DNA from 3 places in the Cupriavidus sp. Agwp_2 genome. Region 1 is predicted to be linked to each of the others. Evidence: predicted binding sites of a transcription regulator. Region 1 holds the regulator's gene; each other region holds the start of a gene.

Evidence for each region. Region 1 encodes FNR, which switches genes on or off when oxygen is low (the NO sensors DNR and NnrR bind a similar motif). Its sites were predicted from a motif close to TTGATNNNNATCAA; they were not measured.
Region 2: a site for FNR is predicted at 5,734-5,747, ahead of LPA45_RS08430 (hemerythrin domain-containing protein). Genes of this name have one in related genera too.
Region 3: a site for FNR is predicted at 3,647-3,660, ahead of LPA45_RS03060 (DASS family sodium-coupled anion symporter). Genes of this name have one in related genera too.

Annotation. Positions count from the first base shown of each region.
Region 1 covers NZ_CP088083.1:2,244,535-2,254,696, forward strand. The annotation lists gene infB (translation initiation factor IF-2) at 1-457, opposite strand, end outside; gene nusA (transcription termination factor NusA) at 551-2,026, opposite strand; gene rimP (ribosome maturation factor RimP) at 2,023-2,511, opposite strand; gene rluB (23S rRNA pseudouridine(2605) synthase RluB) at 2,812-4,716, opposite strand; gene scpB (SMC-Scp complex subunit ScpB) at 4,722-5,588, opposite strand; gene LPA45_RS10575 (sulfite exporter TauE/SafE family protein) at 6,139-6,897, opposite strand; gene fnr (fumarate/nitrate reduction transcriptional regulator Fnr) at 6,975-7,700, shown strand; gene LPA45_RS10585 (hypothetical protein) at 7,772-8,017, opposite strand; gene LPA45_RS10590 (FixH family protein) at 8,014-8,223, opposite strand; gene ccoG (cytochrome c oxidase accessory protein CcoG) at 8,259-9,731, opposite strand; gene ccoP (cytochrome-c oxidase, cbb3-type subunit III) at 9,781-10,162, opposite strand, start outside.
Region 2 covers NZ_CP088083.1:1,818,387-1,828,548, forward strand. The annotation lists gene LPA45_RS08390 (2-hydroxyacid dehydrogenase) at 1-889, opposite strand, end outside; gene LPA45_RS08395 (citrate/2-methylcitrate synthase) at 1,018-2,151, shown strand; gene LPA45_RS08400 (MBL fold metallo-hydrolase) at 2,164-2,895, opposite strand; gene LPA45_RS08405 (cytochrome b/b6 domain-containing protein) at 2,940-3,581, opposite strand; gene LPA45_RS08410 (PepSY domain-containing protein) at 3,618-3,884, opposite strand; gene LPA45_RS08415 (DUF2188 domain-containing protein) at 3,973-4,194, opposite strand; gene LPA45_RS08420 (hypothetical protein) at 4,395-4,685, shown strand; gene LPA45_RS08425 (EthD family reductase) at 4,779-5,087, shown strand; gene LPA45_RS08430 (hemerythrin domain-containing protein) at 5,093-5,635, opposite strand; gene LPA45_RS08435 (alpha/beta fold hydrolase) at 5,796-6,578, opposite strand; tRNA gene LPA45_RS08440 (tRNA-OTHER) at 6,786-6,858, shown strand; gene LPA45_RS08445 (penicillin-binding protein 1A) at 7,303-9,504, shown strand; gene LPA45_RS08450 (ParA family protein) at 9,581-10,162, opposite strand, start outside.
Region 3 covers NZ_CP088083.1:654,207-664,368, forward strand. The annotation lists gene LPA45_RS03050 (transglycosylase domain-containing protein) at 23-718, opposite strand; gene LPA45_RS03055 (Ldh family oxidoreductase) at 800-1,849, opposite strand; gene LPA45_RS03060 (DASS family sodium-coupled anion symporter) at 1,872-3,410, opposite strand; gene LPA45_RS03065 (RNA-binding protein) at 3,830-4,075, shown strand; gene LPA45_RS03070 (tyrosine-protein phosphatase) at 4,200-4,946, shown strand; gene LPA45_RS03075 (DUF3141 domain-containing protein) at 5,281-7,677, shown strand; partial or broken gene LPA45_RS03080 (SDR family oxidoreductase) at 7,818-7,967, shown strand; gene LPA45_RS03085 (RNA-binding protein) at 7,974-8,216, shown strand; gene LPA45_RS03090 (TOBE domain-containing protein) at 8,290-9,084, shown strand; gene LPA45_RS03095 (ATP-binding cassette domain-containing protein) at 9,113-9,835, opposite strand; gene modB (molybdate ABC transporter permease subunit) at 9,844-10,162, opposite strand, start outside.

The sequences.
Region 1 (10,162 bases):
CGGCAGCCTCGCGGGCGGCCTTGGCTTCGGCTTCCTGGCGCGCCAGCTGTTCGGCCTGGCGGCGTTCTTCCTCTTCGCGGCGTGCCTGCTCGGCAGCGTCGACGACCGGGGCCTGGGCCTCGGCTGTATCAGCGTGCGCCTCGGGGTGGGCCTCGTCGCGCTTGATCAGCACGCGCTTCTTACGCACTTCCACCTGGACCGTGCGGGTCTTGCCGGCGCCATCCGACTGGCGGATCTCGGAGGTTTCACGCTTCGTCAGCGTGATCTTCTTCCGGGAGCTGTCGTCGGCCTGGCCGTGCGAACGCTTCAGATAGTCCAGCAGCCTGGTCTTATCCGATTCCGTGATGATGTCTTCTGGCGCAGCTTTGCCCACCCCAGCCGCCTGCAATTGTTCCAGCAGGGCAGCTGCGCTGCGACTCAGTTCTGCGGCCAGTTGGGCAACTGTTGTGCTTGCCATTCAAACCCTTTCAATGCTTGGTGTCTTCGTCGGGACAAATCGTATGCGGAAAGCGCGCCCGGGCTGGTGTTGGCCGGCCCGGCCCCGTGTCCCTCAGTTGAACCAATGTTCCCGTGCTTTCATGATCAGCGCCTTGGCTTCTTCCTCGCTGACGCCGGTCATCTCGACCAGCTCGTCCACGGCCAGTTCGGCCAGGTCGTCACGCGTGTGGATATCACCTTCGGCCAGCTTGCCGATCAGTTCCGGGTTCAGGCCGTCGAGGGCGCGCAGATCCTGCGATACCTCTTCCACCTTTTCTTCCCGGGCCAGTTCCATCGTCAGGAGCGCATCACGCGCGCGGTTGCGCAGCTCGTTGACGGTGTCTTCGTCAAAGGCCTCGATCTCCATCATTTCACTGATGGGGACATAGGCCACTTCTTCCAGCGTGGAGAAGCCTTCCTCGATCAGGATGTCTGCCACTTCCTCATCCACGTCCAGCTTGGACATGAACAGCTTGCGCACGACACCACTCTCTTCGGCTTGCTTCTGCGCCGATTCTTCCTGCGTCATGATGTTGATCTGCCAGCCGGTCAGTTCGGACGCCAGGCGTACGTTCTGACCACTGCGGCCGATGGCGACGGCGAGATTTTCCTCGTCGACCACCACATCCATGCAGTGCTTCTCTTCATCAACCACGATCGACTGCACCTGTGCCGGTGCCAGCGCGCCGATGACGAACTGCGCCGGGTCTTCCGACCACAGCACAATGTCCACGGCCTCGCCGCCGATCTCGTTGCGCACCGCGGTCACGCGCGTACCGCGCACGCCCACACAGGTGCCGATCGGGTCGATGCGCTTGTCGTGCGCCACCACCGCGATCTTGGCACGCACGCCCGGATCACGCGCGGCGGCCTTGATTTCCAGCAGGCCCTGCTCCATTTCCGGCACTTCGTTTTCGAAGAGCTTGATCAGGAACTCAGGGGCGGTGCGCGACAGCTCGATCTGCGGGCCGCGCGCGGCGCGGTCCACGTTCAGGATATAAGCACGCACGCGGTCGCCGGTGCGCAGGTTTTCCTTCGGAATGATCTGGTCGCGGGTCAGCAGCGCTTCCACGCGGCCGGATTCCACGATCAGGCCCTTCTTGTCGGCGCGCTTGACCGTGCCGGTCATGATTTTCTCGCCGCGATCCAGGTAGTCGTTCAGGATCTGCTCGCGCTCGGCGTCGCGGATGCGCTGCAGGATCACCTGCTTGGCGGCCTGCGCGCCGATACGGCCGAATTCCACCGACTCGATCTGCTGCTCGATATAGTCGTCCAGTTCGATGCTGGGGTTCTCATCGCGGGCCTCGAACAGCAGGATCTGCTTGTCCGGCTCCTGCAGACCCTGCTCGTCGGGAACGACCAGCCAGCGGCGGAAGGTTTCATGCTCGCCCGACTCGCGATCGATCGCGACCCGGATATCCACGTCTTCTTCGAAACGCTTCTTGGTGGCCGAGGCGAGCGCCGCCTCCAGGGCACCGAATACCACATCCTTGTCGACGTTCTTCTCACGCGCAAGCGCATCGACGAGCAACAGAACTTCGCGGCTCATTGCTTGTTCCCTTTTCTTTGATTTCCTTTGAAGTCGAATACCGGCACCAGGCGTGCCTTGTCGACATCGGATACGGCAAATTCCAGCAGTGCCGGGCCATCCTTGCCCTCGAACTCCAGGCCGACCTTCTCCGCGCCCGTCTCGCCGGTCGGTTCGCGCAGGATGCCCGTGAAGTTCTTTTGCCCGTTGACCGGCAGGCGCAGCGTCACGCGCGCCTCGGCGCCGGTAAAGCGGACATAGTCGGCCAGCTTCTTCAGCGGCCGGTCCAGTCCGGGCGACGAGACCTCGAGGCGTTCATAGTCGACGTTCTCGACCGTAAACACGTGGGTGAGCTGGCGGCTCACCTTTTCACAATCCTCGATGGCAATGCCGGTTTCAGGCTGATCGATATAGACACGCAGCAATCCGGCCGGGGCACGCTCGAGCTCAACCAGCTCATATCCCATGCCGTTAAGGGTGGTTTCGATCAAATCTGCCAGATGCACTGTTATCCCGAGTAATGGCCATCAACACCGTGGCAGGCAAACCCGCCGCTGCCGTCCGGGACGACCCTGCTGCAGTGCTGCCTGTCCGCCATCCGCCCGCGCCAGGGCGCAGGACCGAAATCGGGCGAACCAAAAAAAAATGGGCGCAATGCCCATCATTCGCCCACCCTCGGCGAGGATGGCTTTTTGAATAGACTTGAATTATACGCGGATTATGTCGAAAAGGCAAAAGCCAGACATACTCGCAGATTACTTGCCGCGCCGGCGGGCCTTCCACCCGCCATGCGCAGCATCTGACACTCAGCGGTTGCCGCCGCGATTGCCCCCACGGTTCCCACCGCGGTTGCCACCACCACCACCGGCGCCGCCGCCGCCGCCGCCGCCGCGCTGGGTGCGGTTTCCGCCCGGCTTCGCGGCCTTCGGCATGACATTTCCGTTTGCTTCGCCACCGCCACGACGTGGCGGCTTGCCCTGTCCGCCGAGGCCGGTGCCACCGCCCCCGCGCGCCTGGCGCGTGCCGGGGCCGCGGCCGCCGCCGAGATTGGCCGCATGCGAGGTCAGCAGCGTGGGGCCGTGGCTGATATAGCCCATCGACGTCTTCATCGGGTCCGGCTGGCCGCCCCGGCTGCCGCCACGGGCGCCGCCCTGTTCGTAGCGCGGCAGGCCATCCATCCCGGTGTGCATCGGCATGCCGGCAATCGCGGCTTCGGTTCGCTGCTTGCGTCCGCCGACCTTGGTCGCGCCCTTGCCCGACTGCTCGGCCTTGCCCGGTACCTTCAGGCCGACCGCAGTCATCAGCGCCTTGACGTCATTGGGCTCGACTTCCTGCCAGCGGCCACGCTTAAGGCCGCGCGGCAGCAGGAACTGGCCGTAGCGCGTGCGGATCAGGCGCGACACGGTCAGGCCGACCGCCTCGAACATGCGCCGCACTTCGCGGTTGCGGCCTTCGGTCAGCGCCACGTGGTACCACTGGTTGACACCCTCGCCGCCGCCATCGGCGATGCGCAGGAAGTTGGCCTCGCCGTCGTCCAGCTTGATGCCGTGCAGCAGGCGCTGGCGGTCGGCTTCGGCCAGTTCGCCGAGCGTGCGCACGGCGTATTCACGCTCGACGCCGTAGCGCGGATGCATGAAGCGGTTGGCGATATCGCCCGAAGTGGTGAAGATCAGCAGGCCCTCGGTATTGAAGTCCAGCCGGCCGACCGCAACCCACTTGCCCGACTTGATGCGCGGCAAGCTGTCGAACACGGTCGGACGGCCCTCGGGGTCCGACTGGCTGACGATTTCACCGGCCGGCTTGTGGTACAGCAGCACGCGCGGCGGCTTGGTCGACACCTTGCGGTGGATCAGCTTGCCGTTGACCCGCACCTGGTCGGCCGGCAGGATGCGCTGGCCGATATGCGCAGGCAGGCCGTTGACCGAGACCCGACCCTGCAGGATCAGTTCTTCCATTTCGCGGCGCGAGCCCAGGCCGCCTTCAGCCAGCACCTTGTGCAGCTTGGGCGCATCGTCCTCGGCCGACAGTTCGCGCACCGGCTTGGCCTTGGTGCGCGGGATGACCGTGTCTTCGTTGTCGTACTGCTCGGAAATCACGAAGCGGAACAGGTCCTCGCTGCTGGACGCGGCCTTGTCGGCGCCGCCCTGGCCCTTGCGCTGGCCTTGCGGCCTGGCACCATCCTTGCGGCGGCCCTGCGGCTGGCGGCCGGCAGCGCCCTGCCCCTCGACCGGCGCGGCAGGCTTGACGCCACGCGGGCTGGGCTTACGCTTGCGGCCCGCCTGTTCACCCTTGTCTGCCTTCTCGGCTCTTTCGGCCTTCTCGGTCCTTTCAGCCCGTTCAGCCCGTTCAGCCTTGTGCGCCTTGTCCACCGGAGCCTGCGCCGGCTGGCCGCCATCGCCCTGCGCCGGCTTGCGCTTGCCGCGGCCACGCTGGGCACCGCGCCCGCCGGCCGCCGCCGGCGCGGCGGCCGCTTCCGCGGCGTCGCCGGGCGTACCGGCCTCGGCGCCTTCGGCGCGACCGGCATCGCGGTCTTGCGCCGCCTGGCGGCGGGACGCCACCAGGTTCCTCAGCCCACGGCGCAGCCCCTTGCGGCGGGGCGCGGCTTCGCTGCCCGATCCGGGTTCTGCGGCGCCGGAATCGGCGGGTGCGCCCGCGTTGCGGGCGTCTTGCTCAACGGAATCAGACAAGGTATTCACTATCGGATGTTGCATGTTGTTCAGTTCGGCACGCGCTCGTCGTGCTCGCTCGGGTGCGGCGGGGCGCTGTCTTCCAACAGCTCTCCCCGCGCCCCGTCCGGATCGGATTCGGCCGGGTCGGCAGGTTCGTTCGGTTCGCCTTCGGCGCCCATTTCCTCAGCCCCATGCTGGTGCGGCTGCAGGTCGAATCCGTTGGCGATTTCGCCGTTTGTGGATGCCTGGCCGGCGTCCGTGACTTCGGGCTCGCCGGCGGCGGATGCTTCGCCCCCCGCCGGCTCGGCAAACGCCTCTTCATCGGCGCTACCGGGCTTGCCTGCCGCCAGCGCCTCGAAATCGATGGCCTGCTGATCCAGCAGCGTTGCCTGCGCCTGCGCCTGGGCATCTTCAAGCGGCGGCAACTCGTCCAGCGTGCGCAGCCCGAGGTCGTCCAGGAAGGCCTTGGTGGTGGCATACAGGGCCGGCCGGCCCGGCACGTCGCGGTGGCCGATCACCTCGATCCAGCTACGGTCTTCCAGCTTCTTAATGACTTCCGTACTAACCGTCACGCCGCGGATTTCCTCGATATCGCCGCGCGTCACCGGCTGGCGATAAGCGATGATCGCCAGCGTCTCCATCACGGCGCGCGAATATTTCGGCGGCTTTTCAGGATTCAGGCGGTCGAGGTATTCGCGCATTTCGGGGCGGCTCTGGAAGCGCCAGCCGCTGGCCAGCGACACTAGCTCCACGCCGCGCGGGCGCCAGTCCTGGCGCAACTCCTCCAGCAGCACGCGGACGGTGTCCGCGCCGACATCGTCGGCGAACAGCCGTCGCAGATCATTGACGCGCAAAGGTTCCTGCGCGCAGATCAGCGCCGTCTCGAGGACGATCTTCGCCTCTTGGGTATTCATGTTGATGGTGTGCAGCCTGTCTTTGCACCTGCTCCCGGACGGATCCGGGGCACCGGAGATTTTGGATACAGCGACGCCAATGCCATCGCCATCTCATTGCGCAGCTCACCCGGATACCTGCTGCATCCAAGCCGTGCACTTCCATTCTTTGCATCGAGTTGCCGGGTCACTCCGGCAGGAGATCGTTCGCATGCCGCCATGGGCCGGTCAGCGAACCTCTTGCGTGGCACATCCGAAAACCGGACGCTGCTGTCGGCGAACTGAACGCCTCGGACGCAAGAAAAACGGGTATCGGGAGCAAGGCCGGCATCTCCAACACCGCAGTGCCAGCCGGGCTTTGATCTTTTGAACCGGATGGACCGCGGGCCGGGCCGGGCATCGAACCACCAACGCTTCCCGCCGCCGTGGGCGTGCCTTCTGGTAGGAAGGCCGCTTGGCGCTGCTCGCCGTTGCTTACAAAACACCGCGCGATACCGCAATGTTGGCGATTGTATGGCATTCCCGCCCTTGCCCGCAACCATCATTCGCTGCGCCGCGCGCCCCATGCGCCTCAAAAGACCAGGCAGAAACCCTGCTCTGCCAGCGAATGTGGCAGCAACACCGCGCGCGCCAGGCCAAGGGCCCCGAACGCCATGACCGCCACGCCCGCGCCCACCCGCACCGCGCGCTGCCGCGACAGGCTGCGCAGGTAGCCGGACAGCCCCGACAGCACCATCAGGTTGGGCAGCGTGCCGACGCCGAACACGCCCATCACCAGTGCGCCGGAACCGGCATTGCCGGCGAGCAGCGCAAGCGTCAGCGCACCATAGACCATGCCGCACGGCACCAGCCCCCAGGCCAGTCCAACCCCGTAGCGCCTGGCAAGGCCCCCATGCGCACGCACGAACGCGGGCATGTTGCCGCCTAGCCGGCCCAACTGCCGCGCCACGCCACTGCCAGCCCGCGCCGCCAGCCGCTCCAGCCATGCCACGGTAAAGGCATTGCCGCGCAGCAGGCGCCAGCCCGACCACAGCAGCATCGCGCTGCCGGCACCGAACAGCCAGCGCTGCAACGGCAGGTAATCCTGCTTCCACGCGCCGGCGCCGATCGCGCCCAGTAGCGCGCCTAGCATCATGTAGGTCGAAATCCTGCCCAGGTGCATTGCCAGCAACTCGCCGACCCAGGCAGCACGGCTGCGCACGAAGGTCATGGCCGCAACGCTGCCACGTGGTTGTTCGACTGCCAGCGCGATGCCGCCACACATTGCTGCACAGTGCACGCCGCCCAGCAATGCCAGCATAAAAACGCTAATTAGCACACCAAATGTCAAATCTGGCTCCCTGCCGCATCACATCGCACGGTAAAATGTCCTGATCGCGCCCTCGCATCCAATCTTGCAGGTTCCAATTGCTTACCTCCATTCCAATCACCGAAATGTCGCCCCGTTGCTCCACATGCGCGATGGGGCAACTGTGCCTTCCGGTTGGCATGTCCCAGCAAGACCTTACCAAGATGGACACGCTGGTGCAGGAACGCATCCGGGTCCATAAGGGTGAGACCTTGTATCGCATGGGCGATCCCCTCACCGCGGTTTATGCCGTTCGCTTCGGCACGCTCAAGACGCACGTCACGACCGAAGACGGCCGTTCACAGATTACCGGTTTCCATCTGCCAGGCGAGATCGTCGGACTCGACGGCCTGGGGGAAATGCAGCATGCCTCTGACGCGACCGCGCTGGAAGATACCGAAGTCTGCGTAGTCCGCCTTGGTGACCTCCAGACCCTGTCCGCAGACCTGCCTTCGCTGCAGCACCAGTTCCTGCGGCTGATGGGCAAGGAAATCACGCACGACCAGCTGATGCTGGTGACACTCGGCTCGATGCGCGCCGAAGAGCGCCTGGCCGCGTTCCTGATCAACCTGTCGGAGCGCCTTTCGGCACGCGGGTACTCGTCGACCGAATTCGTGATGCGCATGAGCCGCGAGGAAATCGGCAGCTACCTGGGCCTGAAACTGGAAACCGTCAGCCGCCTGTTCTCGCGCTTCGCTGAAGCCGGCCTGATTCAGATTCGCCAGCGCCACGTGAAGCTGGTGGATCTCGCCGGCATCAAGCAGCTCTACAGCCGCAGCTGCTGACCCTTTCCCACACCACACCACACCACACCGCATTGCGCTTGCGCCGCACAGGGCGGCGCAAGCATCCCCCTTCACTCCAGCTCGTCGGTATCGCTAAGTCGCGTCGGCATCGTGTACAGCGTCAGCCCGCTGGACAGCGCGCAGAATATCCACGCCAGCAGGAAGCTCATCGTATAGATCGATTCGCGCGACGCCTCGATCGGATGCCCGAAGAACTTCAGGTCGCCGGGATCCACGACCGAGAACACCGTCGCGGTGGCGAAGCCCGCCATCAGGAACCCCGGCCACAAGACCCACATCAGCCAGCGCAACCTCATGGCTGCCTCGCTGCGCTCGGCTGAGGCCGCACTGCCTCCGCCTTCTCGACCACCAGTCCATGACGCGCCGCGCCCTGCACCGGCATGTCAGGATGCGACGACGCAAGCCAGATGGTGACGCCGCACGCCACCATCGCGACCAGCGGGCCGCTCATCAACAGCCACGGCCACGGCTCTTTCCACCACGGATTGCCTTGCTGATTCATCATGCCCCCTTAAGTTCTGCACCGAGCGCCTGGCGTCACAGGTCGCGCGGCACGATAAAGCTGGTGGTTTGCCGGATCTCGGCGCTGCCCCGCTCAGTTGCTTCGCTGGTCACCGTCACGCTGATCTTGTGCGTGCCTTGCGCGGCGTATTCGATCGGCACGCGTATGCGGATCGGCAACAGCCGGTTCGACGTCGGCGCCAGCGACTCGGCCTGCTTGTCGTATTCGACCGTCAGGTTTTTCAACTCGTCGCTGTCGGCTCGCACGCTGATGTGCATCGGCCCTTCAGTCGTGTTGATCAGCTGCAGGCGATAGACGTTCTCGATCCAGCGGCCCTCGACTTCCCGGCCCAACGCGCCGCGGTCGCGGATGATGTCCACCTTCAGCGGCGTGCGCAGCGCGATCGAAGCGACGAAGCCCGCAAGCAGCGCAACCCACACCACCGAATAGATGATGACACGCGGGCGCATCAAGCGCTTGCGCGACGCTGCCGCCGACAGCGCCTTGCGCATGGCATTTTCCGACGTGTACCGGATCAGGCCGCGCGGATAGGACATCTTGTCCATGACCTGGTTGCAGGCGTCGATGCAGGCACCGCAGCCGATGCATTCATACTGCAGGCCGTCGCGGATGTCGATGCCGGTCGGGCACACCTGGACGCAAATGCTGCAGTTGACGCAATCGCCCAGGCCCGCCTGGCGATGATCGGTCTTGCGCGAACGGCTGCCACGCGGCTCGCCCCGGCCGATGTCGTAGGTAACGACATAGGTGTCGCGGTCGACCATCACGCTCTGGAAACGCGCGTACGGGCACATGTACTTGCATACCTGCTCGCGCATGAAGCCCGCGTTGCCCCAGGTGGCAAACGCGTAGAACAGCATCCAGAACGTCTGCCACGGGCCCAGCGACAAACTCGCCAGCTCGCCGCCAAGTTCACGAATCGGCGCGAAGTAGCCGATGAAGGTGAACCCAGTCCACAGGGCGATCAGTACCCACAGGAAGTGCTTGGTGGCCTTGAGGCGCAGCTTGCGCAGGCTCCAGGGATCGCCATCCAGGCGGATGCGCGCGATCCGGTCGCCCTCGATCCGCCGCTCGATCCACATGAATATCTCGGTATAGACCGTCTGTGGACAGGCATAGCCGCAAAACAGCCGCCCGGCAATTGCCGTGAACAAGAACAGCGCCAGCGCCGAAATGACCAGCAGCACGGCGAGGTAGATGACATCCTGCGGCCACAGCACCAGCCCGAAGATATAGAACTTGCGTTCGCCAAGGTCGAACAGCACGGCCTGGCGTCCGTTCCACTGGAGCCAGGGCGTGCCGTAGTAAATCAGCTGGGTGAAGAGGACCAGCCAGACGCGCCAACTGGAGAATGCGCCCGTGACCGAGCGCGGATAGATCTTGCGGCGGACCTCGTACAGTGTTTCATCCGAGGTCTCGGCAGGCGCAGCGGCCGACCGCTGGGGGTCGGCCGCCCGGGCCACTTCTTCGGTCCCGGGTGCGTTCATGGATGGTTTCTCCTGCGGGCGGCCCGCGCCCGCGCAGATGAGTCGCCTGTCATTGGCCGGCACCCCCGCCGGTATTGGACAGGCCCCAGACATAAGCCGTCAGCATGCGGATCCGCTCTGGCGTCAGGATCTCTTCATGTGCCGGCATATGGTTGTTATGCCCCTTCAGGATGGCATCGACGATGCTGGCTTCCGAACTGCCATACAGCCACACGTTGTCGGAGAGGTTCGGCGCACCCAATGCCTGGTTGCCCTTGCCGCCGGCACCGTGGCAAGCCGCGCAGGTCGACTTGAAGGTGCTCTCGCCACGCGAGGCGCGGATGGGGTCCGATGAAAGTCCCGACAGCGCGCGGACATACTGTGCCACGTCGCCAGCCAGCTTGCCGTCGATGGTGGATGCGAACGGCGGCATCACACCATTCCGGCCCTTG
Region 2 (10,162 bases), 430 kb from region 1:
TCTGCGCCATGGCGGTACGGGTTTCCCAGGTGGCGCTGGCGCGGTGGGCCTGCAGCGTCGTGCGGTCGGACTGGCGTAGCGCCAGGGGAACGCGAGGCTCGTCCACGAATACGTCCAGCGCGGCGCCCGCGATGCGGCCCGCGGCGATGGCTTCGGCGAGATCAACCTCGTTGACCAGTCGGCCACGTGCCACGTTGACGAGGAAGCCGCGGGCGCCGAGCGCATCCAGCACGGCGGCATCGACGAGGCCTTCGGCCTTGTCGGCAGCCGCGCACAGCACCAGCGCATCGCTGTCGTGCGCAAGCTGGCGCAGATCTGCCACAAACTCATGCGGCATGTCGTCCATGCGGTGCAGGTCGGTATAGCGGATGGGGCAGCCAAAGGCGGCGGCCCGCGTCGCGACCGCGCGGCCGACTCGCCCCATGCCCACGATGCCGACGCGCATGCCGCTGAAGCGCCGGGCAAGCGGGATGGCGCCGGGCTGGGGATGCAACTCCCATTGACCGTCGCGCACAAAGCGGTCGCCGGCGCAGATATTGCGGCAGGCTGCGATCAGCAAGCCGATGGCCAGGTCTGCCACGTCTTCGGTCAGTGCGCCCAGGGTGGCGGTGACGGGCAGGCCGCGTTCACGGCAGTAGGCCAGATCCACCGCATCCGTCCCGACGCCATTGACGGCTACCACCTTCAGGCCAGGCAACTGTTCCAGCATCGCCCGGGAGATTCCGGTGTGCCCACCGGTAATGACGGCCTCGATGGCGGCGCCATGCTCCCGCAGCCAGGCCGCCTGGTCCGCGATCTCGAAGAGTTTGTGAACCTGATAGCGGGTGGCGAGTTCGTCATTGGCCGCCAGGATCAGGATGGGATTGAGTTGCAGGATCTGTGGCTTCATGTCCGGATGCAGTCAGGTTGTTGAAGGTTGACTGCATGGTGGGATAAGTTGATTTGATAGGCAATCTTGATATATAAAATCAACATAAAATTACTCAACCACAAGTCATCATGGGTTCCTGGATATCGATGGAGGAGGCGTGCAAGCGCCTTGGCGTCCGGCCGCAGACGATCTATGCCTATGTCAGCCGAGGCAAGCTGGAAGTCACTTCAGACCCCACGGACACACGCCGCAGCCTGTACCGCGCCGAAGATGTGGCAAACCTGGCCAGGCGCAAGCAGGCCGGGCGCAAGTTCGAGACGCTCGCAACCAATACGCTGTTTGGCGCGGAGCCCAGCATCCCCACCGCGCTCTCCACGTTTGTGCGGGAGCGGCTGTACTACCGCGGCCAGGACGCGGTGATGCTGGCAGGCTCGGCGAGCCTGGAAGACGTTGCGCGCTTGCTCTGGAATGCCGACCAACCCGTCGACTTTTCATCGACCGCCCGCTGCGGCAAGCCGGGGCGTGTTGCCGCGTTCAGGGTCCTGGCCGAGCTGGCCGCCACGGGCCACTCCACCCATGGGCGCATGACCCGCGTCTTGCATTACGAATGCCAGAGCCTGGTGGGCCAGTTGGCCAACAGCTTTGGCGCGCATGCGGGACAACAGCCGTTGCACTTGCGCTTTGCGCAAGGGTGGAAGCAATCCCCGCAAGTGGCAGATCTCCTGCGGACCGCAATGGTGCTTCTGGTCGACCACGAGCTGACCAGCTCGGCCTTTGCCGCGCGCATTGCCGCGTCCACTGGGGCATCCCTGCCGGCCTGCCTCCTGTCCGGCCTGACCACACTGTCCGGTCCGCTGCATGGCGACGCCTCGGGCCGCGTGAAGGCGCTATTCAATGAACTGGACCGAGAGGGCGAAGATCAGGTGATCGCCCACCACCTGTCCGCTGGCTTGCCGTTGGCTGGCTTCGGGCATCATCTCTACCCCGAAGGCGATCCGCGCGCGGCTGCGCTGCTGTCCCTGTTCGATCCGCCCGAAGTCATCGCCCGCTTTATCGAGAAGGCGACTCGCCTGACCGGCCTGCAACCCAATATCGATGTTGCCCTGGCGGCCCTGGTTACCCACTACGGGCTGCCTGACGACGCAGCGTTTGGCATGTTCGCCACGGCACGGAGCATCGGACTGTTGGCGCATAGCCTGGAACAACTCGGTGTTGGGCAAGTGATACGCCCGAGAGGGCGTTATGTCGGGAAGCCGCCTGAAAGAGCGGCCGAGGGTTGAGGCGCGACAGGGCTAGCCGCGTTCGACGCTGTCGGCGAGCGCGCGCAGCAAGGCCGCGCCATCGCCGCGCCAGGCGCTGCCATGCATGCAGGCAAGCGTCGTCGGCTGCAAGGCAGCGAGGCGTTCCAGCATGGCGCGGGCGTTCCTGGTGTGCGAGAAGTAGTCCATCTTGCGACGAAACGCCTCGCTCGGATCGAGGATGTCACCTTCGGTCAGCGGCGGGGGATGCGAGCCGCCCTGGGTAAACAAGTCCCCACAGAGCAGCGTTGCCGACGTGGTCTCCATGAGGAACCCGCACTCCCATGCATGCGGCAGATGCGGTGTGTCCAGCCAGCGCACGCTGTGCTGCCCGAGCGAGATTGTCTCGCCATCATCCAGCGCGCGTGGCGGCCGGTCGGCATAGTCACTCACCGAGACCATGGCCGCGATCTGGCCACACAGTGGCTCCGCCCGCGGCGCGGCAGCGAGAAACGCATTGAGCGCGCCGCATTCGTCAGACTCGAAATGCGAGAAACCGACATAGCGCAAACGATCGATTGGCATGATCCGCTCGACGGCCTCGCTGACAACCGGAAACAGCCTGCGCAAGCCGGTATGAAACAGCAGCGGGTCTTCGTCGTCGATCAGGTACTGGTTAAACGAGAAGCCGACACCGCCAGGGATCTCGACCGGCGTGGAGATGCGATAGATGCGGTCCGCAATCTCGCCGATCGTTGTCCCGCTTGAAAGGGCTAGGGTCGCCATGGCGCGCTCCTTCTGAAGGCGCAAGGGAAGGGTTAATGGAAGGGTCAATGCTGGCGGAGCGGTGGCGCTTCGGCACCGGGCTTTGCCGCGGAGGCGGCGGGTATTGCAGGTGATCCCGCCGCGGTTGCTGATTCAGCGTCCGTCGGCGGGCTGTCTTCCTCGTGCGCCGGTTTCCTGCCGGTGACCATGGCCAGCATCAGGTTCTCTTTGTGCAGCCAACTCATGAAGCATGCAGCGGCGATATGGATGCCGACCAGCGCCATCAACACGTAGGCCAGGATGGCGTGGAAATCCTTGGGGCCGTCTTCCCCCCAGAACAGGTCCAGCCGTGATAGCCAACCGGTAAATGCCAGTGCGAGGATGAAGATCCACAGCGTCAGCATCATCATGGCGCCAAGCGGACTGTGGCTCAGATAGCGGGGCGGGCGCCCGGCGGCGGCGGCCTTGAGATAGGCCAGTACCCCGTGACGGGTGGGCATCCACGCGCGGAAATTCCCTGCGCCCGACCCTGCGACACCCCACGCCACGCGGATCAGCACCAGGCACGCGGCGGCATAGCCGAGATTGCGGTGCAGCGGCCCGCCGGAATCCTCGTACAGATCCCACAGCACCAGTGCCGCCACGCTCCAGTGCGTCATTCGGACAATGGGGTCCCAGACCAGAATGGACCGGCGCGAAGGCTGCATGGTACGGCAGGGCAGGGACGACGGAAACCCGTGTCGTTACTTCTCGATTTCTGACTTGACCACGTCCAGTGTCTTGGTATCGAAATAGATCTCAGCCTTTTTCCCATCCTTGGTGGTGCCGTAGATCTCGTAGCAATTTCCGTCAACCTTGAATTTCTTGATGTTGTAGCCCTGCGCCTCGATTTTGGCGCGGGCATCGCTTTCCTTCATCCATTCGCTCTTGGGGTGCGCGGGACATTTCGCGCTAGCCAGTGCTGAACCGGACACCAGGATCATTGCCATCAGCGCACCAAGCTTCAGCATGGGAGTCTCCGTTTCGAGGGAGTCTTGAGCATAGTGCACGCGAGAATCATTCGCAATCCGCGGCGGGCCCGCGGAGGGACTGGCCAAATCAGCCCGCGACGTCGCCCGGATCGCCAAACGAGCTTCGCTCCACGATCTGGCGGTCACGGCCGTGGACAAGCAGTTCCACCTTTGCACGCCTGGCCTTTTCCCTGCCGGTGGCAATCGCGTGATCCATGGAAGTGAATCGCTGCTGCCTGCCGGCGCCACCTTCCGCTTCAACGGCCCAACCGTTATGGGTAGGCACGACGTGGATGTTCTTGCTGGCCATGGTCGTCTCCGGAGGTTGTGCCCTCAGTGTCTGCCCACGTCACCGCGCCGCTATCAGGCGTTGTCCGACAAGCGCGTGGCAGCCGTAGCAGTCTTCCGCCCGTCTTTCATGGAAGCTCTGGTCGCACCTAAACTGGTGCCATCACATCCTTCTTTGCGCGACTTCGCGAAATCCGGGGTCATTCGATGGAGGGACGAATCATGCACACTGTTATCAGGACTTATGCCGGAAGCGGGGCCAGGGCGCTATTTGATCTGCTGGAAAAGCGGACACCGGAAGTCGAATCCCTGATGCGCTCGGTCCAGGGCTTGGTGAGCTATACGCTCGTGCGGACCACCGATGGCGGATTCTCCGTGACGACCTGCAATGACAAAGCGGGCGTGGATGAGAGCGTCAAGAAAGCCAGGGAATGGATTGCCGAGAACGCGACCGGTACCGGTGCCAGCGCGCCGACGATTGCCGAGGGGACCGTCATCCTGCACGTGAAATAGCCGCTGTACGCAAGCAGGGCAGATCGCAAGTGCGCCGCGTGCCTTGGCGCGCCATTTCGATCCGCCCCAGGCTTGCCCAACCGGAAGATCAACATGGCAAAGCTTGTCGCACTGTACAAGATGCCCGCCGACAAGGCGGCGTTCGACGCGCACTACTTCTCGAAGCACATTCCGATTGCCAGGAAGATGCCCGGCTTGCAGGCTTACGAGGTAAGCAGCAGTCCGGTGGAGACGCCAGCCGGGCAATCACCTTTCCATCTGGTAGCGTTGCTTACCTTCGATTCCCTGGAGGCAATGCAGCAGGCTCTCGCTTCGCCAGAGGGCGCCGCGGCCGCGGCCGACCTGGCGAATTTTGCACAGGCAGGCGTGGATCTTCTGGTCTTCGACACCAAAGAGGTGTAGCCCTGTCAGGCAGCTTCGATCTGTTTGCGCAACGCCGCGAAACGCGCTTGTACCCTGTCTCCAAACAGGGGATCGGCGCCATCCGGAACGGTCTCCGCGACTTCGGTCCAATCCCTTTCGGTCAGTCGCTGCGCGGCACGCGGCATGACCTGTTTTTCCTCAGTGGAGAGATGGTTGCGATAGTAGGCAAGGTACATGGCGGCGGCGGCTTCGAGCGCCGTCCGCGACGTGATGACGTCGCTTTCAGCTTCATGCAGCCGGCTGAGCAGCTCCTCGCCCACCGCGGCAATGACACGATGCTCTTGCAGGAGCCGACTGACCACAATTTGCATGTCCGGGGATCGCTCAACGAGCAGGGCGTATGCCACATCCTCGCGAGGGTGGTGAACGCGATCGCCATAGTTGCGCAGGTAATCGATGATCGTGCCCATCAGGCCGTAGTCTGGCGGCTCCTCCCGGTAAAAGGCGTTCACCTGTTCTTCCAGCAGGTCAAGCAGTGCGGCGAAATGGATATGGTCGGAATGCCAGACGGCAAGCTGGTTGGCCATGGCGCCCTCCAGGGAAAACTGGTTACGGAAACCGCTGCGTCCAAATTCATCGGAACTGCAACATTTCAGTAACAATAGTCTTCCCTCGCGACGTGGGTCTGATCCAGATCAAAGAGGCGCATGTCCTGACCCGCGTGCTACCAACAGCGGAAGGCCGTGCTCACTGTTCGTGCCTGGCGATAAAGGCCTCAATCGTGGCGTTCACGAGATCGGGCTTTTCCAGGAAGATGAAGTGACCACCGTCCAGGGTGGCAAGCTCGGCTCCCGGAATCCGCTCGGCAATCTCCGCGGAGAAGTAGGGCGGGGCGCAGAAATCGCGCTCGCCGACCATCACCAGGGTCGGCGTCGTGATCGACGGAAGAGCGTCGAAGGCGTCGTGCGACACGATCATGTCGATCCGGGCGAAGCCGATCTCCGGTTCAAATGTGCCGGCCGCTGTCGCGTTCACCCACGCCTGCACCTGCTCCGGGTGTTCGCGCATGAATCTCGCATCGAAAAGGAACAGTGCGTTGGCCTCGGTGGATGCGCGCATCCCGGAATCGGTCAGCATCCGTCGCCGCATCTCGAACTGGCGACGGTAGAACGCATCCGCGCGTGCAATGGAAGAGACGATGGTCGCGCTGCGCAGCAGCTCGCGGTGACGGATCGCCAGCCATTGCGCGATGGCGCCCCCCGTTGAGGAACCGACCGCGTGGACCGGCCCGCATCCTACCGCCTCGACAACCCGCGCCATGTCCCGTGCGTGTTGTGTAATCGTCATATCGCGGGCGGTATGCCCGGACGCGCCGGTTCCGCGGTGGTCGGGCACGATTACCTGGTGATGCGCGGCGAACAGCTCGATCTGTGGCCCCCACGATGTACCCACTCCCGCCAGCCCCGCCAGCAAGAGCACAGGCGAACCCTGGCCCTTCACCTCGTAGTGGATGGAAACACCGTCGGACATTACGTTTGGCACGTTTCCCCTCCGATGCAGAAAGACGCGAAGGACGGGCCGAACGCGTCAAGAGTCAGGTTATTGCATTTGATAATAGCGCCGCCCTGGGTACCTGACGAGCGCTGGAGCCCACGATCGCCATCGCTCTTTTTCTTATATCGGCCAGTGCGCAAGCGCACAGTGGCCGTATGTCGAAAGTCGCACAATTGCTCTCATTGCGGCATAGCGCAGTGGAAGCGCGCGGGTCTTATTCTCCCCGAGGCCGGTGGTTCGATTCCACCTGCCGCAACCCCATTCAATGGCAGACCGACGCGAACCCGGGCGGTCGTCAGGCAGGGCTGTCAGCCGAACCAGGGTCTCCGTCGATTCTCGTCGCCAGACTGCATCGATTACTTGCTTCGCCGGCTTTTGTGACCGGGGAAGAGGAGGGCAGCGAGCAACAGACCTCCGACGGTCAGAATAAGAATGTCCTGCATGTTTTCGCCTCCCATGAAGATGCCAGATCGAGCGGGTCAATCTAGTCGCTGCCTGTTTGTAGTGCTATCGGTCTTTGTCCGACAAGTTTTCGTGGGAAAGCCCAAGACCCATGCTCAGCCTGCCACGAATGACTCTGTCCAAATGAAACAGATGTAATCGATTGTTAGCGCGGTGCCGCGCATCCACGTTTGGCACCAGACGCGTTCCCGCGCTTTGGTACGATCCCGCTCTTTCCGCCAAACGTCCCGCCACCGTGATTCGCCGCCCTGTATTGTTGTTTCGAGAGTATTGCGCGCGGTGGCTCATCCGTATCCGACCGCTGGTCGTTGCCAGCGTCACGGCGGCAGGGCGCGCCTTCAAGGGCGCGCTGGAACGCATGCGCCGGCCGACGCGACGCGGCGTCATCCTGACCCTCGCCGCGGTGCCCGTGCTGTTCCTGCTGTACGTGCTGGCGCTCGTGCCTTTTACACCTGGCATCAGCGATATTCGGAAAGCTCGCATCGACCGCCCGGCGCTCATCGTGTCGGTCGACGGCAGAGTGCTCGACGAATTCAAACCGGTCAATCGCGAGTGGGTATCGCTCAGGCAGATCTCGCCGTACATGCTGGATGCATTGATCGCAACCGAGGATCACCGCTTCTACGAGCATCACGGCATCGACTGGCTGCGCATGGCGGCGGCTGCGCTGCATACGTTCTCCGGCGATCGCCAGGGCGGTTCGACCATCACGCAGCAGCTCGCGCGCAACCTGTATCCCGACAAAGTCGGCCGCGCCCCGACCCTGGCACGCAAGATCAGGGAAGCGATCACGGCGCTCAAGATCGAAGCCGTGTACAGCAAGGACCAGATCCTTGAGACGTACCTGAACAATGTGCCGTTCCTGTACAACGCCTACGGCGTGGAAATGGCGGCGCGCACCTACTTCGGCAAATCGGCCCATCAGCTCGATATTCTCGAAAGCGCGACACTGGTCGGCATGCTCAAGGCCAACAGCACTTACAACCCCGTTCTCAATCCGGCGCGCGCCATGCAGCGGCGGAACACGGTGCTAGGGCAGATGAACAAGCACGGGAAGCTCAGGCCCAATGCTTACATCTGGTTGAGCCGACAGCCCCTCAGGGTCAATTTCGAGGTGCAGGCCGCGCCGCGAAGCGCCGCGCCGCATTTTTCAGTGCAACTGCGCAAGTGGCTGATCGCATGGGCCGAGCGCAACGGCTACAACATCTACGCCGACGGGCTTGTCGTGCGCACGACCATAGATTTTCGCCTGCAGGCCATGGCGTTGCAGGCGGTGAACTGGCAGGCGAGCCAGCTGCAATGGATCGCGAACGGGGCATGGAACGAACGCCGGGGCTGTCACCCAGGCAACGACCTGTTCCGGACGTTCATGCGGCAAACGCCCGAATATCGCGCCGCACGCGATGCTGGCAAATCGGATCAGACGGCGCTCAGGAACCTCGGCCGGAACCTGACCTTCGTCCGTGACCTCTGCCGAAGCAAGACGCAGGTCCAGGCGGGTTTTATCGCGATCGATCCGCGCAACGGCGATATCAGGGCATGGGTCGGTAGTCGCGATTTCACGGACGCACCGTTCGATCACGTGCAGCAGGCCCGGCGTCAGCCGGGTTCGACATTCAAGCCGTTTGTCTACGGGGCGGCGTTCGCAGATGGCGCCCGGCCGGGCGACACGATCGTAGACCGCAGCGTTGCCATTCCACTGAAAGGGCAGGCCATGTGGCGGCCCACCGACGCGGAGCCGCCTACCGGCCGGCCGATGACGCTGCGCGACGCGCTGGTGTACTCCCGCAACCGCGTTACCGCCCAGCTCATGCAAAAGACACGCCCCGAAAAAGTCGCACGGCTTGCGCGCGCGATGGGCGTGCGCGAGAGTGCGCTTGAACCGGTGCCGTCGCTAGCGCTCGGCACGAGCCCGGTCACGCTCAAGGAAATGGTCTCGGCTTACAGCACGATTGCAAACCGCGGCGCCTATGTCGAGCCGCGCATGGTCACCCGCATCGAGGATCACGAGGGCAAGGTCCTTGCCGAATTTGGGAGCGCATCGCCGGAACAGGCACTGCCCTCAGCTGCGGCGCAAACGCTCGTCGATGTGATGCGCGACGTCGTGGCCCGAGGCACCGGGGCGGACATCCGGACGCGCTTCGGAATTCGCGCCGACGTGGCGGGCAAGACGGGCACGACGCAGGACAATGCCGATGGCTGGTTCATCCTGATGCATCCCCAACTGGTCGCGGGCGCGTGGGCGGGCTTTGATGATGGGCGCGTGACGCTCGGCGACTACTGGGGGCAGGGCGCGCGCAGCGCCCTGCCGATGGTAGGCGCGTTCTACGATATGGCACTGCGGGCACGGGTTGTCGACCCGGAGGCGCGGTTCAGCCCTGAGGCCCGGTCGCCTCGCGAAGCCCAGGCACGGCAGCATCGGCACTTCCTGTTCTGGTAGTACTGACACCACCGCCAGCGCCTGGTACGCGTCCGCGAAGCAGGGGGGCTGCCTGACCCGGGCGCACGTGCAGTTTTCAGCCAGCCAACTCCCGGTGCAACGCCACGTATTCCTGCGCGAGCTTATGGCGCGGATCCAGGTGAATCATGGGAGTAGCGTGCTGGTGCGATTCCCGGATCTTTACCGAGGAAGACAGCCGCGACGCAAGTACCGGCAGCCCCTCGCTGATCAGTTCTTCGACCAGCTTTATCGGCAAGCTGGCGCGCGGCTGGAACTGGTTGATGACGATGCCCTCGACCTGCAGCGCGTCGTTGTGGTCTTGCTGGATTTCCTTCACGTTATCGAGCAGCGTGTAAAGGGCACGGCGCGAGAAGTCATCGCAGTCGAACGGGATCAGGCAGCGCTCCACGGCAATCAGTGCAGAGCGCGTATAGAAATTCAGGGCTGGCGGTGTGTCGATGTAAATGGCGTCGTAGACCGACTCCAGTTCGAGCAGGGCGTCGCGCAGCTTGTAGATCTTGTAGCGGGACTCAAGCTTGCCATGCAGGGCGTCAAGGTCGGCATGCGCTGGCATCACGTCGAGGTTCTCGAAGGGCGTCGAATGGATATACGACGTCAGGTCCACCGGCTTGAAGCTGTAGGTCAGGGACGCTTCGAA
Region 3 (10,162 bases), 1.6 Mb from region 1:
TCAATACCGCATCACTTCCGCATCACTTCAGCCGCAAAGGCTCCAGCAGCGCCCCGTCATACTCGGGATGCGAAATCCTGCCCAGCTCCAGCATGCGGCGCAGGATATAGACTTGCCGCTGCCGGGCGCGGCGGGGATTGGCGACGGGGTTGTTCGCCGAGGGGGCCTTGGGCAGGCCGGCGAGCATCGCGCTCTCGGCCAGCGACAGCTGCGCCAGCGGCCTGCCGAAGTAAGTCTGCGCCGCATCGGCGAAGCCATACGCGCCCTGGCCCAGGTAGATCTTGTTCATGTACAGCTCAAGGATCTCGTCCTTGCCCAGTGCGTCTTCGATCCGGTACGACAGCAGCACCTCATACAGCTTGCGCGTATAGGTCTTGTCGCGCGACAGGTAGAAATTGCGCGCCACCTGCATGGTGATGGTCGACGCGCCCTGCGACAGGTCGTCCGACAGGTTGGCGACGCCGGCGCGGATCACGCCGACGTAGTCGATGCCGTCATGCACGTAGAAGCGCTCGTCCTCGATCGCCACCACGGCGTCGATCAGGTCGCGCGGATAGCGCGACAGCGGGACGTAGTCAGCGGTGCGGCGGAAATCCGTCAGCGCGTCGAGCGACGGCAGTTGCCGCTGGACGGCGAGGATGGCAACGGTGGCAAGCAGCGCGCCGCCGATCACGGCGAGCACCAGCAGCCTGACAAAGGCGGACCAGAGACTTTTCATGCCGCGTATTGTGCCAGCCGCGGGCGGCGGGGTGCGAGTCCCTGCTGTCCCGCTCGCCCATGGCTGGTGGCGCCGCGGCGGTCAGCCCTGCGGCACCGGTACGCCTACTGCCTGCGCCAGCTGCTCCAGGTTGCGCCAGATCGCGGGGTTGATGTCGAGGGCATCCGCGGCACGCTCGCGGTTGGCCGCTTCGAACTCGCCGGGATACTGCACGCGGTCGAAGCCGGGCGCCGTCGGGGTGTCGTGCAGGTATTTGACGAACGCCTCCACCTCGGCGCTTTCCCAGCTCAGGCCGAGGTCCAGCTCGGGATTGACCAGCACCGCGAACAGGTTGTTGGTGGCCACGCCGCCGCGCGGGTTTTCCGGCTGGATGGTGCCGCCGCCCGACAGCACCCCCGCCAGCAGTTCCGCCACCACGCCGAGCGCATAGCCCTTGTGCAGGCCGAACGGCAGCAGCGCGCCGGGTTCTTCGCCGAACATGGTCGAGGCGTCGGTGGTGGGGTTGCCTTCGGCGTCGATGATGCTGTTCTCGGGCGCGGCCTCGCCTTTCTCGGCCAGCACGCGCGCCTTGTTGATGGCGATCGCGCTGGTGGCCATGTCGACCACGATGGGCGGGCGGCCGTTCGGCATGGGGCCGGCGAAACACAGCGGGTTGGTGGTCAGGCGCGCGACGCGGCCGCCATACGGTGCCACTACCGGCGGCCGGTTGGTCACGTTGGTGAAGCTCAGCAGCACGAAACCCGCCGCCGCCACCAGCTCGCCGTAGTGCCCCATGCGGCCCAGGTGGTGCGAATGGCGCAGCGTGACGATGCAATGGCCGTGCTCGCGCACGCGCTCGATGGCGGCCTGCATCACGGTCTTGCCCACGTGCTGGCCGAAGCCGCGGTGGCCGTCGAACACCATCAGCGAGCCCCGGTCCAGCGCGCAGGTGGCGCGGCCTTCGCGGTTGACGTTGTTGGTCTCGATCGCCTTGCGGTAGTTGGGCAGGATCGAGATGCCGTGGCTGGCGTAGCCGCAGCGGTCGGCTTCGACCAGGTGCTCGGCGACGTCGTCGGCGATGTCCTCGGGTACCGACTGTGCCACCAGCAGGTCGCGGGCAAAACGGCGGGCGGAATCCAGGGAGATTTTCATCATGGCCTCCTTAACGGCTGTCTTATACCCAGCCCAGCCAGCGCCAGTAAGTCGCCGCGAACAGCAGCATCAGGCCGTAGCCGATGATGGTGACCGGGATGCCGATGCGCGCGAACTGGCGGCCGTTGAAGGTATCGGTGCCCAGGCACACCATGTTCTGCGGCGCGTTGATCGGCAGGATAAAGCCGAAGCTGACGGTAAAGCCCAGCAGCATGGTGATGCCGACGCGGTTGATGTCGCCGGGCAGGGTCTGCAGTACCGAGATCAGGATCGGCAGCAGCGCCGCGGTGAGCGCGGTGGCGCTGGCAAAGCCCAGGTGGATCAGGATCAGGAACGCCGCCAGGATGGCGAACACCATCACCGCACCCTGCGTGGCCAGGCCCGAGTGCGTGACCACGAATTCGCCCAGCCACTGGCCGGCCTTGGTCGACAACAACGCGGTGCCCAAGCTGATGCCGACGCCGAACACGATCAGCGTGCCCCACGGCGTGCGCTGCTGCATGGTCTTCCAGTCCATCACGCCGATGCGCGGCAGCATCAGGATCACCAGGCCGACAAAGGTCACCGTGGCGGTATCGAAGCTGTGCAGCTTGCCCTCGGTGGCCCAGAACAGCAGCAGGCCGATCGACACCGCGGCCAGGCGCTTCTGCGGGCCGGTCATCGGGCCCAGTTCGGACAGCTCGCGCTGCACCGCTTCCTTGCCGCCGGGGATGGCTTCGGTCTCGGGCGGCAGCAGCCAGCGCACCAGGAAGTACAGCACCACCGACATGACGATGGCCCACGGCGCGCCGGCGATCAGCCACTGCAGCCAGGTGATCCGCTCACCGAGCAGCTTGTCCATGAAGCCCACGGTCAGCAGGTTCTGCGCGGCGGCGGTCTGGATGCCGACGTTCCAGATGCTGGTGGCCTGCGCCACCGTGATCATGATGCCGGCGGCGATATTCGACTTCTTGTCGACACCGAACGCGGCGATCACGCCCATCATGATCGGCACCACGCACGCGCTGCGCGCGGTGGCGCTCGGCACCACCAGGCTCAGCGCGATGGTGACGGCGACCGTGCCGATCAGGATGCGGCGCGTGCTGGTGCCGATGGCCGACAGCGTCACCAGCGCGATGCGCCGGTCCAGCCCGGTCACGGTCATCGCCGCGGAGATGAACAGCGCGGCGGCCACCAGCGCGAGCGCCGTGTTGGAGAAGCCGGCCAGCGCCATGCCCAGCGCCCGGGAGGTGCCGTACTGCACGCTGGGGTCGCTGACCGTCGGCGCAAAGCCGATCAGCCCGGCCATCAGCGAGGTGATCATGATCGCGCTGGCCTCGTACGAGACCGCCTCGGTGATCCACACCACGATGGCGAAGGCGAGGATGGCCAGCATGCGCTGGCCGGCTATGGTCAGTCCTTCCGGCTGCGGGATCGCGAGTACGCCAAGCAGCACGGCGACGGCGAGGAACAGGCCCCAGTGCAGCGCCATCCTGGGCGCGGCGGCGCTGGCGGTTGCCGCGGTCGCGGGCGCCGTGGGGGGAGCCGGGGAGGCAGGTGAAGCGTGAGAGGTATCGGGCATCGCCGTCATCCTTGTGTTGATGATCCTCGTCGGATACCTCGACGCGGCGTGCTGGCGATCGGTGCGGCAGGCCGGCAACTTTGCCGGCGGGGCATTGTCGGTCGCGAGGCTGCATCCGCGTCGGGCTTGCTCTAGCGGCCCGGCTTCTGGCCTGGCCGCCGCGTTCGACATGATAGGAATTGTCCGGGCCGGCGGTGGGCGATGTCGAGGCTCCGACTCGCTTCATTGCGCCGACAATGATTCAGATCAAGTTTAGTTTCGAGCGACGGATTTTTGCGGCGGCTTCGCTATCCCATCTATAAAGGCCGGCGCTACAAGGCGTGGCGGGCGTGGCGTGGCGATGAGGGCGCACGCGCCGCCGCGCCCGGCCAGCCGGGTGATGCATGCGCCGGTGTGATCTGAAATAATTGGAGCCGATGATGAAGGTTTTAGTACGCGGGCTGAAGGCAGGACTCAGCGCAGCGGCGCTGCGCAAGGCATTGGCACAATACGCCAGCATCCGCTCGGTCGAGCTGGTCGAGGCCGGCGACCCGAAGCGCCCGTGGGCCTGGGTCGATATCGACGCCGGCGCACTGGCGGTGTGGAAGCTGGTGGCGCGGCTGGACCGGCGCTATATCGCCGGCAGCCACCTGCGCTGGTATGTGCCGGCCTATCGCGGCCGCTGACGCTGCCAGGTGCGACGCCCGCATCGACAAGAACATTCAGGGAGCAACAATGAACAAGTGGTTCCGATGGGCGTTTCCGCAGGCCCAGGCAATCGTGTCGCCAGGACCGGCGGCAGTGGAGAGCATGAACGGCAACGCCGCACTGGCATTCGACACCATCAGCAATGCGCGCGACCTTGGCGGGCTGCGCGGCGCCGCCGGACGGCGCGTGCGCAACGGCCGGCTGTACCGCAGCGGCAACCCGGCGCTGGCCAGCACGGCCGACCTGGACCGGCTGCATGCGCTCGATCTCGACACGGTGGTCGACTTCCGTTCGTCCGGCGAGAAGTCGCCGGACGAAGCCGCCTTCGGCGCGCGCTTCAACTGGGTGGCGGTGCCGGTGCTCGATGGCAGCATGGCGATGGACGTGCTGATGCCGCGCCTGCGCACCAGCACGCCGGCGCAGATCGACGGCTTCATGCTTGACGTCTACCGCGATTTCCCGGTGCGCTACCGCGACGCCTTCGCCGGCTTCATGCAGACCGCGCAGCAGGGCAAGACGCTGCTGTTCCACTGCACCGCGGGCAAGGACCGCACCGGTTTTGCCTCGCTGTTGCTGCTGTCGGCGCTGGGCGTGGCGCAGGACGATATCCTCGCCAACTACCTGGAATCGAACCAGCGCAATGCCCGCTTCAACGAGACCGCGCTGGCGCGCATGGCGCAGCTGGGCGTGAGCGCCGAGGCCATGATGCCGCTGCTCGAAGTCCGCGCCAGCTATCTGGATGCCTCGCTGCAGGCGATCGAGCAGGGTTGGGGCAGCGTCGACAACTACCTGGGCGACGCGCTTGCCGTCGACGTCGCGCAGCTGCGCGCGCACTACCTGGAAGACTGACGCGCCGCCTCGCTCAAAGTCCGAATGCCCTGAAGCCCTGAAGCATTAAAGCCGCCCGCATTCGCGCAGGATGCGGGCGGTACTCAGCGCGATCATCCCTTCTTCATCGGTCGGCAGCACCAGCACCGGCACGCGGCTTCAGCCCGGATTCGCCATAGAGCATCGACTGGATCTCGGCCGGCTTATACCGAGACCTCACCGCCGGTGCCTTGCACCGCGCCACGTCGGCTGCTAGGCTTTATTTTAGTTGCAGTGCAACATGCGCCACTCCGGCCTGCGCCACCAGCGTGCACACCCGCAACAGGCGCGAACAGGCGCCAACAGGGGAAGTGGAATGACCGCTCGCATACCCGCCGGTCCGTCTCAGCGCGGCACCGGCCCCTCCACGCGCCCGTCCGCCGACGGCGCCAACCCCTACCTGGGGCAGCCGGCTCTGGAGTACTTCGCCGATGCCTGGCAACGCTCGGTGCTGTTGCTGGATATCCTGCGCCAGCGCGGCAACGAGTCCTCCGAACATGAGCGCGAAGGCATGCCTGCGGTGCTGGTGTTCGAGCACGAACTGCTGGCCGACGGACGTGAACTGTCCGAGCCCGTCAACTACGCGCTGCTGCGCATCATCCCGCCTGCCGCCAGTCCCACCGACCCAACCAAGCGCGCCTTCGTGGTGATCGACCCGCGTGCGGGCCACGGCCCGGGCATCGGCGGTTTCAAGGCTGACAGCGAGATCGGCATCGCGCTGCGCACCGGCCACCCTTGCTACTTCATCACCTTCTACCAGGAGCCGTGCCCTGGGCAGACCATTGAATCGGTCGCGCGCGCCGAGGCGCATTTCCTGCGGCTCGTCAGCGAGCGCCACCCCGACGCGCCGGGCAAGCCCTTTATCGTCGGCAACTGCCAGGCCGGCTGGGCCCTGATGATCCTGGCTGCGGTGGCGCCCGAGCGCTGCGGGCCGCTGCTGGTCGCCGGCGCGCCGCTGGCGTATTGGTCAGGCGTGCGCGGGCGCAATCCGATGCGCTACAGCGGCGGGCTGCTGGGCGGCTCGTGGCTCGCGTCGCTGACCGCCGACATGGGCAACGGGCGCTTCGACGGCGCCTGGCTGGTGCAGAACTTCGAGAAGCTCAATCCCGCCAACACGCTGTGGTCAAAGCTCTACGACGTCTACGCCAGGGCCGATACCGAAGGCCCGCGCTTCCTGGAATTCGAGCGCTGGTGGGGCGGCCACTTCCTGATGAACCGGGAAGAGATCGACTGGATCGTGCAGAACCTGTTCGTCGGAAACCGCCTGACCGCGGGGCAGGTGCGCAGCAGTGACGGCAAGACCGAGGTCGACCTGCGCAACGTGCGCTCGCCGGTGATCGTGTTCGCATCGTGGGGGGACAACATCACGCCGCCGCAGCAGGCGCTGAACTGGATCCCCGATCTCTACGCCACCGATGAAGAGCTGGTGGCCAACGACCAGGTCATTGTCTATTGCCTGCATCCGACCGTCGGCCACCTCGGCATCTTTGTCTCGGCCGGTGTCGCCAACCGCGAGCACAGCGAACTGTTCTGCGCGCTTGACCTGATCGACGTGCTGCCGCCGGGCCTGTACGAGGCCAGGATCGAGGACGTCGCGCCGGACATGCCGCACCGCGACCTGGTCGAAGGGCGCTACCTGGTGCGCTTCGAGCGCCGCAGCGTGACCGACATCCTGGCGCTGGACGACGGACGCGAGGACGAGCGCGCCTTCGAGGTGGTGCGCCGCGTCGCCGAAGTCAACCAGCACCTCTACGACACCTTTGTCTCGCCGTGGGTGCGCGGGATGTCGAGCGAACTCAGCGCGCAATGGATGCGCAATATGCATCCGGCCCGGCTGGAGCGTTCGCTGGCCACCGACATGAACCCGTGGATGGCGTGGATCGGCGCCCTCGCGCCGATGGTGCGCGCGCACCGCACGCCGGTATCGCCGGACAACCCGTTCCTGACGATGGAGAAGGCGGCGTCGGCGCAGATCGTCAGCGCGCTGGACCAGTTCCGCGACGTGCGCGACGCCTGGTACGAGCAGGCCTTCGAGGCCATCTACAACTCGCCGGCGATGGCCGCGCTGGTGGGGCTGCAGGCGCAGCCGCCGGTCAATACCGAATCGCCGGTCACGCAGGCATTGCGCAAGGAACTGGCTGAACGCCGGCTGCACGACGCCGAGGCCGCGATCGAGCAGGGCGGCAAGCTGGAGGCCTTCGTGCGCGTGCTGGCCTACGTGGCCGACCGGCCCAGTTCGATCGAGGAACGGCCCTTCAACCTGCTGCGCCGGTTCGCGCGCGAGCAGCCCGAGACCGCGGGGCAGGTAAGCCTGGCCAGGTTCAAGCAGGTGGTGCGCCAGCAGACCTTCATCGTGCAGCGCTATCCGCAGCATGCGGTGCAGGCGCTGCCGGCATTGGTGCAGGACCGCGAAATGCGACGCCGGCTGATGATCGCGGTGCACCAGGTCATGACGCTGGACCACCCGCTCGAAGGCGAGCGGCTGGCGCGCTACCGCGAAGTGAGCGAGGTGCTGGGCACGCGCCACCCGCTGCGTTCCGCCAAAGACGACGGCGAGGCCGTGGCCGGCAGCGAGGTGTCCGAAGTGCGCGAGGTGCGCGAGGTGCCCGAGGTGCCCGAGGTGCCCGAGGTGCCCGAGGCACCCGAAGCGGCCAGCAAGCCGCAGGCATCGCGCGCGGTGCAGCGCAAGGCGGCGCCGCGGCCGGGTAGCTGAGTGGTGCCAGGTGGAGCGCCAGGTGGTCCGCCAGGTGGTGCCCTCAGCAGTCCTGCGTGAAGTCTTCCCCCGGAGGCATCGATGGTCAACGTTTCCAACCCGCCGCTCGCCGGCGCCCGCGTGCTGGTGGCGGGCGTCGCCTGGCCGATGCTGCAGGGCGCGCGCCGCTGGGCGAGGTGGTCGACATCATGGACGTCGGCTTTGCCACTGCCTACCTGGCCACGCCGTACGCGCGGCGCATCTCGGGCAATACGGTGTACGTCGATGGCGGCGTGCACATCATGGCGTAGCGGGTCATGCAGATACTGATCCGCGGCTTGCCCCGCGACGTCACCGAAGCCATGCTGCAGGACAAGCTCTGCATCTATGCGCCGGTCAGGTCCGTGGAGATCCTGCGCGACGGCGATCCCGAGCGCCCGTGGGCATGGGTCGACCTTGACATCGACCGGATCGCTGCCTTGCGCCTGCTGCGCCAGTTCGACCGCCAGTCCTTCAAAGGCGGCGTGATGCGCTGGTATATCCCCATGCACCAGGAATGAATGCCCGGGAAAGGGATTACCATAGCCGCGTCTGCCACTCTGTCACGGCACCGGCCCACGGTGCCTCTCCTCCATGCTTGAACTCCAGGGAGCCATCTGGTTCCGCTCCGGCTCGCAAGACTGGGGCGGCAAGGACCGCATCGCGCTGCTGGCCGCCATCGGCGAGCACGGCTCGATCACCGCGGCCGCGCGCGCGGTCGGCATCAGCTACAAGGCCGCGTGGGACGCCATCGACCTGATGAACAACAGCGCCGGCGAAGCGCTGGTGGTGCGCGCCGCCGGCGGCAAGGGCGGTGGCGGCACGCGCCTGACCGCGCGCGGCGAGCAGCTGATCCGCACCTACCGCGCGCTCGAGGACGAGCACCGGCGCTTTGTCGCGCAGCTGTCGCGGCTGGGAGAGGGCGCGGCTGACGATATCCACCTGATGAGGCGAATGATGATCAAGACCAGTGCGCGCAACAAGCTGTTCGGGCGCGTGGCCAGTGTGCGCGGCGGCGCGGTCAACGACGAGGTGGTGCTGGCGCTGCCGGGCGGCCAGCAGATCGTGTCGACGATCACGCATGAAAGCGTCGAGGCGCTGGAGCTGGCCGAAGGCGTGGAGGCATTTGCGCTGATCAAGGCGTCATCGGTGCTGGTGGGCCTGCCCGATCCGGGCGTGCGGCTGTCTGCGCGCAACCAGCTGCCGGGTGTGGTGTCGCGCGTGATGCCGGGCGCGGTCAATGCGGAGGTGGTGATCGAGCTGGATGGCGGCGGCACCATCGCGGCGATCGTCACCAATGGCAGTGTCGAGACGCTGGAGCTTGCCGTGGGTGTGCCGGCGGTGGCGGTGTTCAAGGCGTCTAGCGTGATCCTGGGGGTGGTGGGGTGAGGGTGGCATGCTGACGCCGCGCCGGCGCTCAGGCCACGCGCGCCGACAGCGGCGCGTAGACCGGCGCATGGTGGCGGCTGTCGCCGCTGCCGAAGATGCGGCCTTCGCGGATCTCGAGCACGTGGTCGCCCAGCGCTTCAACGTCGGCGGGATCGTGCGAGATCACCAGCATGGGCACGTCAAGGCTCGACTGCAGCGTGCGCAGCTCTGCGCGCATGCGTGCGCGCAGCGCGGGATCGAGCGCCGAGAACGGTTCGTCGAGCAGCACGATATCGGGCTGCGCCACCAGCGCGCGCGCCAGCGCCACGCGCTGCTTCTGCCCGCCGGAAATCTCGGCAGGATAGTTGCCGACGATCTCGTTCAGCCCGAAGGCATCGATCCAGCGCCGGGCTTCCGGCGGGATCGCGCCGCGGCGCGGGTTGCGCCAGCCGCGCGCCAGCCCGAAGGCGATGTTCTGGCCGACCGTCAGGTGCGGGAACAGCGCGTATTCCTGGAACAGGTAGGCCACGCGGCGCTCTTGCGGGCGTACGTCGATGCCCGCCTCGCTGTCGAACAACGTGCGCCCGTTCAGTTCGATGCGGCCGCTGTCGGGCGCGAGCAGCCCGGCGATGGCGCGCAGCGTCAGGCTCTTGCCGGCGCCGGACGGCCCGAACAGCGCGATGCGGCGGCTGTCGGAGTCGAAATCGATATCAAGCGAAAACTGCCGGTCGGCCGACACCATCTGCTTGCGGATACTGACGTGCATGCCCATGGCGTTCCTCACCGTACCGCGCGCGGGCGCAGGCGCCGGCGTTCATACACTTCAGCGGGATTGCGCGCGGCGGCGGGCACCAGCCGACCGGCGACCACCAGCAGCAGCACGCAGGTGACCGAAGTCACCAGCACCAGCAGGTTGGCGGTGTTGTCGTCGCCGGCCTGCACGGCCTCATAAATTGCCACCGACAGGGTCTGGGTGCGCCCGGGCAGGTTGCCGGCGATCATCAGCGTGGCGCCGAATTCGCCCAGCGCGCGCGCGAATGCCAGCAGCACGCCGGCGATGATGCCGCGCGCGGCCAGCGGCAGCGTCACGCGGAAGAAG